DNA from 3 places in the Yersinia entomophaga genome. Region 2 is predicted to be linked to each of the others. Evidence: riboswitches for the same ligand, from Rfam matches in the RefSeq annotation. Region 2 holds a riboswitch; each other region holds the start of a gene.

Region 1 (3,104 bases), 390 kb from region 2:
AGACAGCACGGTAGCAAAACTGGCGAAGCACAACATAAAGATCAGCGCGGCAGTAGGCAGAATCTGGCGGCGCAAATAAGGCCATTCCACCCAGCGGAAATGCTGCCAACCGTTCATTCCCAACTGAGCGGCCAATTGGCGCTGTTCCACCGCAATACTTTCCAGTGATTGCAGTAACAGGCGGGTAGCCAGCGGTAGATTGAAAAAGACATGAGCCAGCAGAATGCCTTGCAAACCATAAGGGGAAAAATGGTAATCCAGCCCTAGCCAGCCGAAAAGTTGCGCTAACCAGCCTTGGCGCCCATAGACGCTCAAAATACCAAATAGCGCCACCAATACCGGCAGAACTAAGGTCATGGCGCATAATCGCAGCAACAGTTGACGGCCGGGAAAGCGGCGGCGATACAGAGCGCGAGCCAGCAGAATAGCGGGAGCCACCGAGAACAGGGCCGATAAAAAAGCCTGCCAGAAGGTAAAGCGCACCACGTGCCACAAATAGCTGTCCTGCCATACTCCGATCCAGTCGGCTTCTGGGGCATGACGCCAGATGGCGCTAAATGCCAGCAGCGCCACCCCAACCAGCAGGAATGAAGCAACTAGTCCCGGGCAGAGCCAAGCGGGGATTAGCGGCTGACGGCGGATTGCCATGCCTGAATCCATTTGCTGCGGTTATCGGCTACTTCTTTCGCGCTGAATTCCAACGCTTTTTTGGGCACGGTCAGAGTGTTAAACCCGGCCGGAAGATCCATTTTAATCACGGGATACATCCAGTTTCCGGTAGGAATATGGTTTTGGAAAGCCGGAGAAACCATAAACTGCATGAATTTCTGCGCCAGCTCCGGTTGTTTGCTCGAGGCTACCTGCGCTGCGACTTCCACTTGCAAATAATGGCCTTCACTGAAATCAGCAGCAGCGTATTGATCTTTCTTTTCTTCAATCAAATGATAAGCCGGAGAAGTGGTATAGCTCATGACAAAATCCGCTTCGCCTTTCAGGAACAGGCCATAGGCTTCACTCCAGCCTTTGGTCACGGTCACGGTTTTTTTCGCCAGTTTTTGCCATGCCAGCGGCGCTTCGTCCCCGTAGACTTTCTGCATCCATAACAGTAGCCCCAGCCCCGGCGTGCTGGTGCGCGGATCTTGATAAATAACCTTCCACGGCGAGTCATTTTCGATCAGTTCATGCAGACTTTTCGGCGGGTTTTTTATTTTTTCCTTGTTATATACGAAGGAGAAATAGCCGTAGTCATACGGAATAAATGTGCTGTTATGCCAGGCTTCGGGGAGCGCCAGCTTGCTGGTATCTATCTGACTTGGCGTAAATAATCCGGTTTTCTCTGCGGATTGCACCAGGTTGTTATCCAACCCTAATACTATGTCCGCCGGACTTTTCTTTCCTTCCATTCGCAGGCGATTTAACAGAGAAACGCCGTCTTCCAGTGCGACGAATTTCAGCTCGCAGTTGCATTCTGCTTCGAAGGATTTTTTGATAGCAGGACCCGGTCCCCAATCAGCGGCAAAGGAATCGTAGGTGTAAACCGTCAGGACAGGTTTGGTGGCTTCAGCCGCGGTGGCGGCGGCTGAAATCAGCAGCAGACAGGGAAGAATTCGTTTAAACACTTTGCACTCCTCAAAAAGAAAGGTGGCAAAGGTATCTGAGGCATTGGTCAATATCCGCAAGTTCATCATATTGCTGAATGACGCTCTCAAATCCCTTCGCCGGTATTAACCGGATCAGGTTCGACGGGTTTACTCTCAGCGAATATTGGCCGCGGTTTGCCGCTAAACAATTTTTCGCACCCCGTTGAGACGGCGCTATTGTAGAGGGATAGCCAGACTAGTGAAAGTCTGTTTATTCCTCCGGCGGCGTAAACCAGGCCGATTTGAAATCAAACCAGCCTAGGGTATTCATCCGCACGCCACGCATGCTGTGCTGTCCAAACAATTCTAGCCAGTGATGGAATAACGGGTGAAATTGATGATTGCTGACCAATCGTTGGCTCCATTCCGCCATGGGCAACCGGTTATTGCGCCACTGCGCGACGTCTTGATACAACTCTTCACTCAAACAGTGTTGCAAAAGAGGAAGTTCATATAAGGTGGCAAAAATGGAAAATTCCACCGGCAGATAGAAGTTGGCGCTACCTAGCCAGATATCGCTTTTGGCTTCCCCCCGATACCAGCTGGCGTAATCCAGTTCTTGTACCACCAGTTTCACGCCTTGCGCGGCCAGTACGTCTCTCAGCGTTTGGCTAATGGCGTTGAATTCAGGATGTTCGGTAAAACAGGTTACGGTGAGCTCAGTTAATTCGAGGGGTTTGGCAGAAGGTGGGTTCAGACGATTATGGTGCCAGCGCGGCAAAATACCGTAGGCTGGCGACCAGTAGCGCTGATACAACGCATCGGCATGGCTGAGTAAAGCCACCGGTGTGATCAGTTCACATAGCCAGCGTCTCACGTCCGGTTGGCTGGTGAGCGGGGAGCGTTGATCGAAAAGGAGAAAGTAGCAGCCTTCTTCCAGCCGACTTTCCAATTCGTTGCGGCTGGTATCATCCGCCTGTAAATGAACGCCAGAAGACACTAAATCTTCTGACAATTCAGGTAACACCCAAATATTGACCTCATCAATGAGTGCGCGAAAACCGAAGTAGTTATCGAAAGCCTGAATTTTAAATTGATTTTGCCGGTTGCGAATCACCGAGTAAGGGCCGGTGCCGATAGGATAACGCGAAAAATCAGGTAGTTCAGGCCATTCCTGCGGCAAAATCATGGCGTGAACGCTGCCCAGTAGCCAAGGGAGCCAATAGTCTGGCGTATTAAGTTTTACATCAATGACATAAGGCGTAGGAGAGGTGATTTCCGTGATGTGGGAAAACAGCGGCTGTGTGGTCAAACGCTTTAATGACGTAATCACATCCTGCATTTCTAATTCACGGCCGTGATGGAAGTGAATCGCTGGACGTAAATAAAAGCGCCAATGCAAGGGGGTTAGCGTTTGCCAGTGATGAGATAAATCTGGCTCGGCTTCCCCATTTTCCTCATTTATGCGGGTTAAACCATTAAAAATCTGCCGGACAATATGGGTTTCTGAACGGCGCAGAGCGG
Region 2 (3,104 bases):
ATTGGCAGTTGGAGCCAGGAGCAGTTGGTTCAATACCTGCGCAGCGGCCATGTTGACGGGAAAGCGCAGGCAGCCGGACCAATGGCCGAAGTGATTGAAAACAGTACCCGTCACCTGACAGAGAGCGACCTTAACGCGATGGCGGTTTATTTACGAACTTTGAAACCGCTGAATCTCGATGATGAAACCAAGAGCCGCTCAGACTGGGGGCAACCGGCAACCGGCGTCGATTCGCTACGCGGCAAGGCGTTTAGCGCCGATGATTACACTGATGGCGCGCGGCTGTATTTGGGGAACTGTGCTAGTTGCCACAGTTTTACCGGCGCGGGAGTTAAGGACGGTTATTATCCTTCTCTGATGAGAAACTCAGTGGTTGGAGCCACGACGCCGAATAATATGGTCAAAGTGATTTTGCACGGGGTGACTCGCCAGACTAACGACGGTGAAGTGTTCATGCCGGGTTTTGCCAACACCCTAAGTGATGAACAAGTTGCGACTCTCAGTAACTATTTGCTGCAACAGTTTGGTCAGCCGACGTTGAACATCAAAGCCGACGATGTGAAAGCATTACGCGAAAACTAGCCTGAGCATAGGGTAATCTGACGCGAAAGGAGCGAAGCGTCCGATTACCCATTGCCGAAATGATTTTTAGCTCGGTTTTACCCAATGCATCAAAATATATTCGCCATCTTCTCCTTTGCCGGTGGCGATTTTCTGCCAGCCATTTTGCTGATAAAACGCCAGCGCTCGCTGGTTGCGGACTAGACACTTTAACACCCCGGTAGCGGTCAATTCCCTCTGTACCGCCTGTAGCAGTAATTTTCCCACGCCAAGACCCTGGCTGCTCGGATCGACAAACAGGTTATGCAGAAAGTTTTCCTCCCGAAAAACCGAAGCAAAGCCCAGCCGGTTACCGTCCTCTACCGCCACCAAAATCTTTTCTCCCAATACCGCTTTATCGAAGTCTTCCAGTCGGAAATTTTCCTGATTAATCCAGCTAAAGGCAGCCTGACGGGAAGCCAGATACAGCGTTCGTAAAAAGGGACGATCGGCTTCCTGATATTCACGAATGTTCATTTTATCCCCCTGAGTAGCGACTTATCACCCTTGAGCCAGAGTTGATCTTATCTTATCAACCGCTGATAATGGTCGTTCTGACTCGGGGTGCCGCGCTAACTCACTGTGTGGCTGAGATTTTACCCGTATTACCTGATCTGGATTATGCCAGCGTAGGGAAGTCTCGGCATCCTCTGGGTACCGCCTTCTTGACCGCCGGTTGGGAGGAATATGTACCTTCGACCTACCGTTTTACTCGCTTCTGCTATCACAGCTTATCTGTTGTCTCCATCGATCGTCTTTTCCGTGGAGATATGCCAATGAAACGTCTCAATGCATTAACCATAGCCGGAACTGACCCTAGCGGCGGCGCGGGTATTCAGGCTGATTTAAAAACCTTTTCTGCTTTGGGTGCTTACGGAACCAGCGTGGTAACGGCTTTAGTGGCGCAGAATACGCGAGGCGTGCAGTCGGTTTATGCGATAGACCCCGCATTTGTGGCCGCTCAATTGGATTCAGTCCTGAGCGATGTACGTATTGATAGCGCCAAATTGGGTATGTTGGCCAATGAAAATATCGTTCAGATAGTGGCAGAAAAGTTACGGCAATACCCACTGGATTTCGTGGTATTGGATACCGTGATGCTGGCCAAAAGTGGCGACCCGCTGTTAGAGCCTGCGGCGGTGGCGGCGCTGCGTCAGCAATTGTTGCCGCTGGTTTCCCTGATTACGCCAAACCTGCCGGAAGCGGCGGCGTTGTTGGATTGTCAGCCTGCGACTAATGAATGGGAAATGTGCGCTCAAGGGCGGGAATTACTGGCTATGGGCTGTCAGGGCGTATTGATGAAAGGCGGACATTTGACCGGTGGGGATAGCCCCGATTGGCTGTTTACGGCTAATGGCGAGTTCCGTTTCTGTTTACCCCGCATTGCCACTCGCCACACGCACGGCACTGGCTGCACGCTGTCGGCGGCGTTGGCGGCGCTACGACCAACACAGGAAAACTGGGCGACAACGGTCTCCGCTGCTAAATCTTATCTGCAAGGCGCGTTGGAGCAGGCGGATACGCTGGAGGTTGGGCAAGGAATCGGGCCGGTTCACCACTTTTATCGTTGGTGGTAGCCCAGCCAGACTGGCGCTCAGTTTATTCGGCGATCAGGAATGGGCGGGTGAGAGCGAACAGCGCCAGCGCCCGCTGTAAGTGAACGGCGTCAAAAGGATTCAGAATAAAGTGCTCTGCGCCTTTACGTGGGCGAATGCAGGGTAATAGGCTGATATTACCCTGCTGATCTTTTTTCTGATCAAATACATAGCTGCCGATGTCATGTTCGTTTTCTCGCCATGAAATCATCACCGCCGCGTGAGGATGTTTATCACTTTTTGGCCGTATAGCGAAAAAATAATCTCCGGCCCAGAACCCGCCGAACTCGCCGTCAATCTGTCGGTTTTTACTGCAGAACACCGCGGAATCAGCAACCTGGTCGATGGCTTTCGGCGTAATTTCCTGATGAAGCCGCTGCCACAGCGGACGACCATTTTCCAACTGCCAGCAGGCTTCACCGAGATAATCGTTCAGATCGCGCCAGTCTTGCTCTAACTGCTGGATCAAGGCTTTATCCAGAATATTGCGGTATTGCTGCATGCCGTTAAGCTCGCCTTCCAGCGCCTCGTAGGTAATCAATTCCATCGTCCGCGGGCGGCGGCGGAAGGTCATCCAGAGCACCATTTTAGGAATACGGAATTCGATAGACTGCACGCTCAGCCGATGCCTATTGCCTTTATTCAGCACAAAACCGTTCGCGGTGCCGCGTTTATTCTGATAGTTACGTACCACCATCACGCTGTTTAGTCCCATCCAGCCGGTGACGTAGTGTTCGTCCTCTGAGTTGGCGACATCCAGATCGACCACCATTTGTAGAATCTTGTCGGTGGTGACTGTCTTTAGCGCCGGAGCATCCGTCGCAGAATAATACAATTTGGGTATGTTTTGAGAAAATTCGAGGCTAGGCATAGAGGCAGATCTTCTTGGTCAATAATCTGGTTCATAGC
Region 3 (3,104 bases), 2.0 Mb from region 2:
CCAAAGTATGCAATTCGGCAAATTGCGCTTCATCATTGGCATCTTGAATAGAACCGGGGCGCAGGCCGTCACCCAGTGATAATGAAACGTCGTAAGCGGCGCAGATTTGGCAGATTTCGCGGAAATGCTGATACAGGAAGTTTTCCTGATGATGGGATAGACACCATTTGGCCATGATCGAACCGCCGCGGGAGACGATGCCGGTCAGGCGTTTGGCGGTCATTGGTACGTAACGCAGCAGTACGCCTGCGTGAATGGTGAAGTAATCCACTCCTTGCTCGGCTTGTTCCAGCAAAGTGTCGCGAAACATTTCCCAGGTCAGGTTTTCCGCCACGCCGTTCACTTTTTCCAGCGCCTGGTAGATAGGTACAGTCCCGATCGGCACCGGGCTATTACGCAAAATCCATTCGCGGGTTTCGTGAATATAGCGGCCGGTGGACAAGTCCATGACGGTATCCGCGCCCCAGCGGGTGGACCAGACCAGCTTTTCCACTTCTTCTTCGATAGAGGAGGTCACTGCGGAATTACCGATATTGGCATTCACTTTTACTAGGAAATTCCGGCCAATAATCATCGGCTCAGATTCTGGATGGTTAATATTGGCGGGGATAATGGCGCGGCCAGCGGCGACTTCCTGACGAACAAATTCCGGCGTAATATTTTCCGGTAAATGGGCACCAAAGGCTTGTCCCGGGTGCTGGTGGCGTAACACTTCGCCGCGAATACGTTCACGACCCATGTTTTCCCGAATAGCGATAAATTCCATTTCCGGCGTGACGATACCCGCTCTGGCGTAGTGCAGTTGGGTTACGCATTTGCCCGCAATCGCCTTTTTAGGGCGTGGCAAATGTTCGAAACGTAAATGATCCAAACCTTCATCCGCTAAACGCTGCTGAGTGAAACCGGAGCTTACGCCCTCCAGCATTTCGGTATCCTGACGATCGGCGATCCAGCTATCGCGCAGTTTCGGTAATCCTGCGTGAACATCTAGTTTGGCCTGAGGATCGCCGTAGGGACCCGCGGTGTCATAGACTGGAATCGCTTCGTTATCTTCATAGCGAGGATCGTCTTTGCCGCCGCCGATTAAGGTTGGGCTGAGCTGAATCTCACGCATCGGCACCTGAATGTCCGATCTTGAGCCTTGCAGGTAGATCCGTTGAGAATTAGGGAAGCTAACGCCTTGTAGCGTATTGATAAACTGTTGGGCATCTTCACGTTGTTCTTTGCGTGGACGGGCTTTGGGTTTGGCTGATGCAGCCAATGGAGAAGCATGAGTATTATTAGACATAGCAAATTCCTACCAGTGTGGTTTATTGGGAAAATTGCTTGTCTGGAGCTTGGCGGGAGTAACGATGTTAGCCAGGTGCGACGGAGCTCATCCATTAAAGGTGAAAGCCGTGCGATAGCGATAAATTACTCTTGTTCCCTTCGCGGGTACTAACCCGATCAGGTTCCGCGGATCCCGAATTAACGGTCTCAGCCTGCGCGTTGCTTGGATAAAAAGCCTGCGCTAGGCACTCCGACAAGAAGCCTCAGTATAGGAGAGAGAATAAAAACTACAAGTATGTCTTATAAGCTATTTTATTTGTCGTTTTGAATTTGGGCTGTGATCCAAATGCTCGCGACTCAGTGTAAGCTCAAGTTTGCGTAATAGATCCGCGCGAATAATGGCGTTAATTCTTCGGATCTTCGGTGGCCGCAGGGTGAGCGGCTTCCCAGGATTCGGCGGCCAGTTGGATCAATTTGTCTTCCAGAGTAAAACGAGCGTCAAGCGCTTCGCCGATGTCCGATAATGCCTGATGGAATTCGAAGCAGCTATCCTGATCGATCTCATTGTCGGTATAGCGATCGTGGAAAGCCATGATAGTTTGAGTATTATCTTTTAGCGCCGGATAGAACTTGGTTGCCAGCGCCATTTTTGGGCTAGAGGCACCTTCTGCCTGTTTGATTATTCGGTCGTAAATATGGAAGTGGCCGGAGGAGAGGTAATCCACCAAATTATGGCAAAAGTTCTCCAGCGCTTTTTGATTGAGCGGGGTATGCTTTTCCTTTAGCGGTTTAATACCGATCACGGTGCAATACGAGACTAACAGTTCTTTGCGTGCATGAAGCCATTGATCAATTAATTCATTACTGCCGCCAACGCGTTGAGTCAGGCTTTCCAGTCGGTTGAGCATGATTGACTCCGTGAGTAAGAAAAAGTAACGGTAGGTTACAAAAATGTAACAAGCCAGATTCTAGATTGCCAGTGAAGTCGAGGTTGTGCAACAACGATATGGAACTACAACTTACAGGTGAGGAACATGGCTGGTGGATCGTTAGCCATGAGAACAAATTGTGGCTGCCCAAAGGGGAATTACCCTACGGTAGCGCGGCACTTTGGTCATTACAGGGAAAAACGGCCCGACAGATCGGCGAATGGCAAGGGCAGGCGGTTTGGTTAATTCGCCAACTGATGTCCAGCGAAATGGGATCGGTGCGTCAGTTACTGGATGTCGATCGCGGTTTATTCCAGTTGGCTGGTCGTGGCGTGCAATTGGCGGAGTTTTACCGATCTCACCGTTTTTGCGGTTACTGCGGTCATCAAATGCATGCCAGCCGCACCGAATGGGCCTGTCTGTGCAACCATTGCCGTGAACGTTATTATCCGCAAATCGCGCCCTGCGTAATCGTAGCGATTCGGCGCGGCGAAGAAATTTTGCTGGCTCAGCATGTGCGTCATCGTGGCGGCATTCATACGGTATTAGCAGGTTTTGTCGAAGTGGGCGAAACGCTGGAACAGGCGACCGCCCGCGAAGTGATGGAAGAAAGCAATATTCGTATTAAAAATCTACACTACGTGACCTCGCAGCCCTGGCCGTTCCCGCATTCATTGATGATTGCTTTTATGGCGGAGTATGACAGCGGCGAATTGCGCCACGATCCAAAAGAATTGCTCAACGCCAATTGGTATCGTTACGATCAACTGCCGCTGTTGCCGCCGCCCGGTACTGTAGCCCGCCGTTTAATCGAAGATACCGTGGCATTGTGCCGCACCGAACAGGACAGCTAAATCAGGCATGCTACAATAGCGCCAGATCATTAAGGGAGCCCCATATGAATGA

What was found. Region 2 has a riboswitch for thiamine pyrophosphate ahead of thiD (bifunctional hydroxymethylpyrimidine kinase/phosphomethylpyrimidine kinase). Riboswitches for the same ligand answer to the same signal wherever they lie in the genome.
Positions count from the first base shown of each region.
Region 1: another riboswitch for thiamine pyrophosphate. It lies ahead of thiB (thiamine ABC transporter substrate binding subunit); the one in region 2 lies ahead of thiD (bifunctional hydroxymethylpyrimidine kinase/phosphomethylpyrimidine kinase).
Region 3: another riboswitch for thiamine pyrophosphate. It lies ahead of thiC (phosphomethylpyrimidine synthase ThiC); the one in region 2 lies ahead of thiD (bifunctional hydroxymethylpyrimidine kinase/phosphomethylpyrimidine kinase).

Region 1 is NZ_CP010029.1:3,069,282-3,072,385, forward strand. It holds gene thiP (thiamine/thiamine pyrophosphate ABC transporter permease ThiP) at 1-648, opposite strand, end outside; gene thiB (thiamine ABC transporter substrate binding subunit) at 624-1,619, opposite strand; TPP riboswitch at 1,693-1,813, opposite strand; gene sgrR (HTH-type transcriptional regulator SgrR) at 1,852-3,104, opposite strand, start outside.
Region 2 is NZ_CP010029.1:3,459,452-3,462,555, forward strand. It holds gene PL78_RS15620 (cytochrome c) at 1-582, shown strand, start outside; gene PL78_RS15625 (GNAT family N-acetyltransferase) at 649-1,077, opposite strand; TPP riboswitch at 1,151-1,253, shown strand; gene thiD (bifunctional hydroxymethylpyrimidine kinase/phosphomethylpyrimidine kinase) at 1,377-2,177, shown strand; gene PL78_RS15635 (hypothetical protein) at 2,200-3,066, opposite strand.
Region 3 is NZ_CP010029.1:1,507,548-1,510,651, reverse strand. It holds gene thiC (phosphomethylpyrimidine synthase ThiC) at 1-1,288, opposite strand, end outside; TPP riboswitch at 1,407-1,532, opposite strand; gene PL78_RS06860 (Rsd/AlgQ family anti-sigma factor) at 1,674-2,177, opposite strand; gene nudC (NAD(+) diphosphatase) at 2,276-3,052, shown strand; gene hemE (uroporphyrinogen decarboxylase) at 3,097-3,104, shown strand, end outside.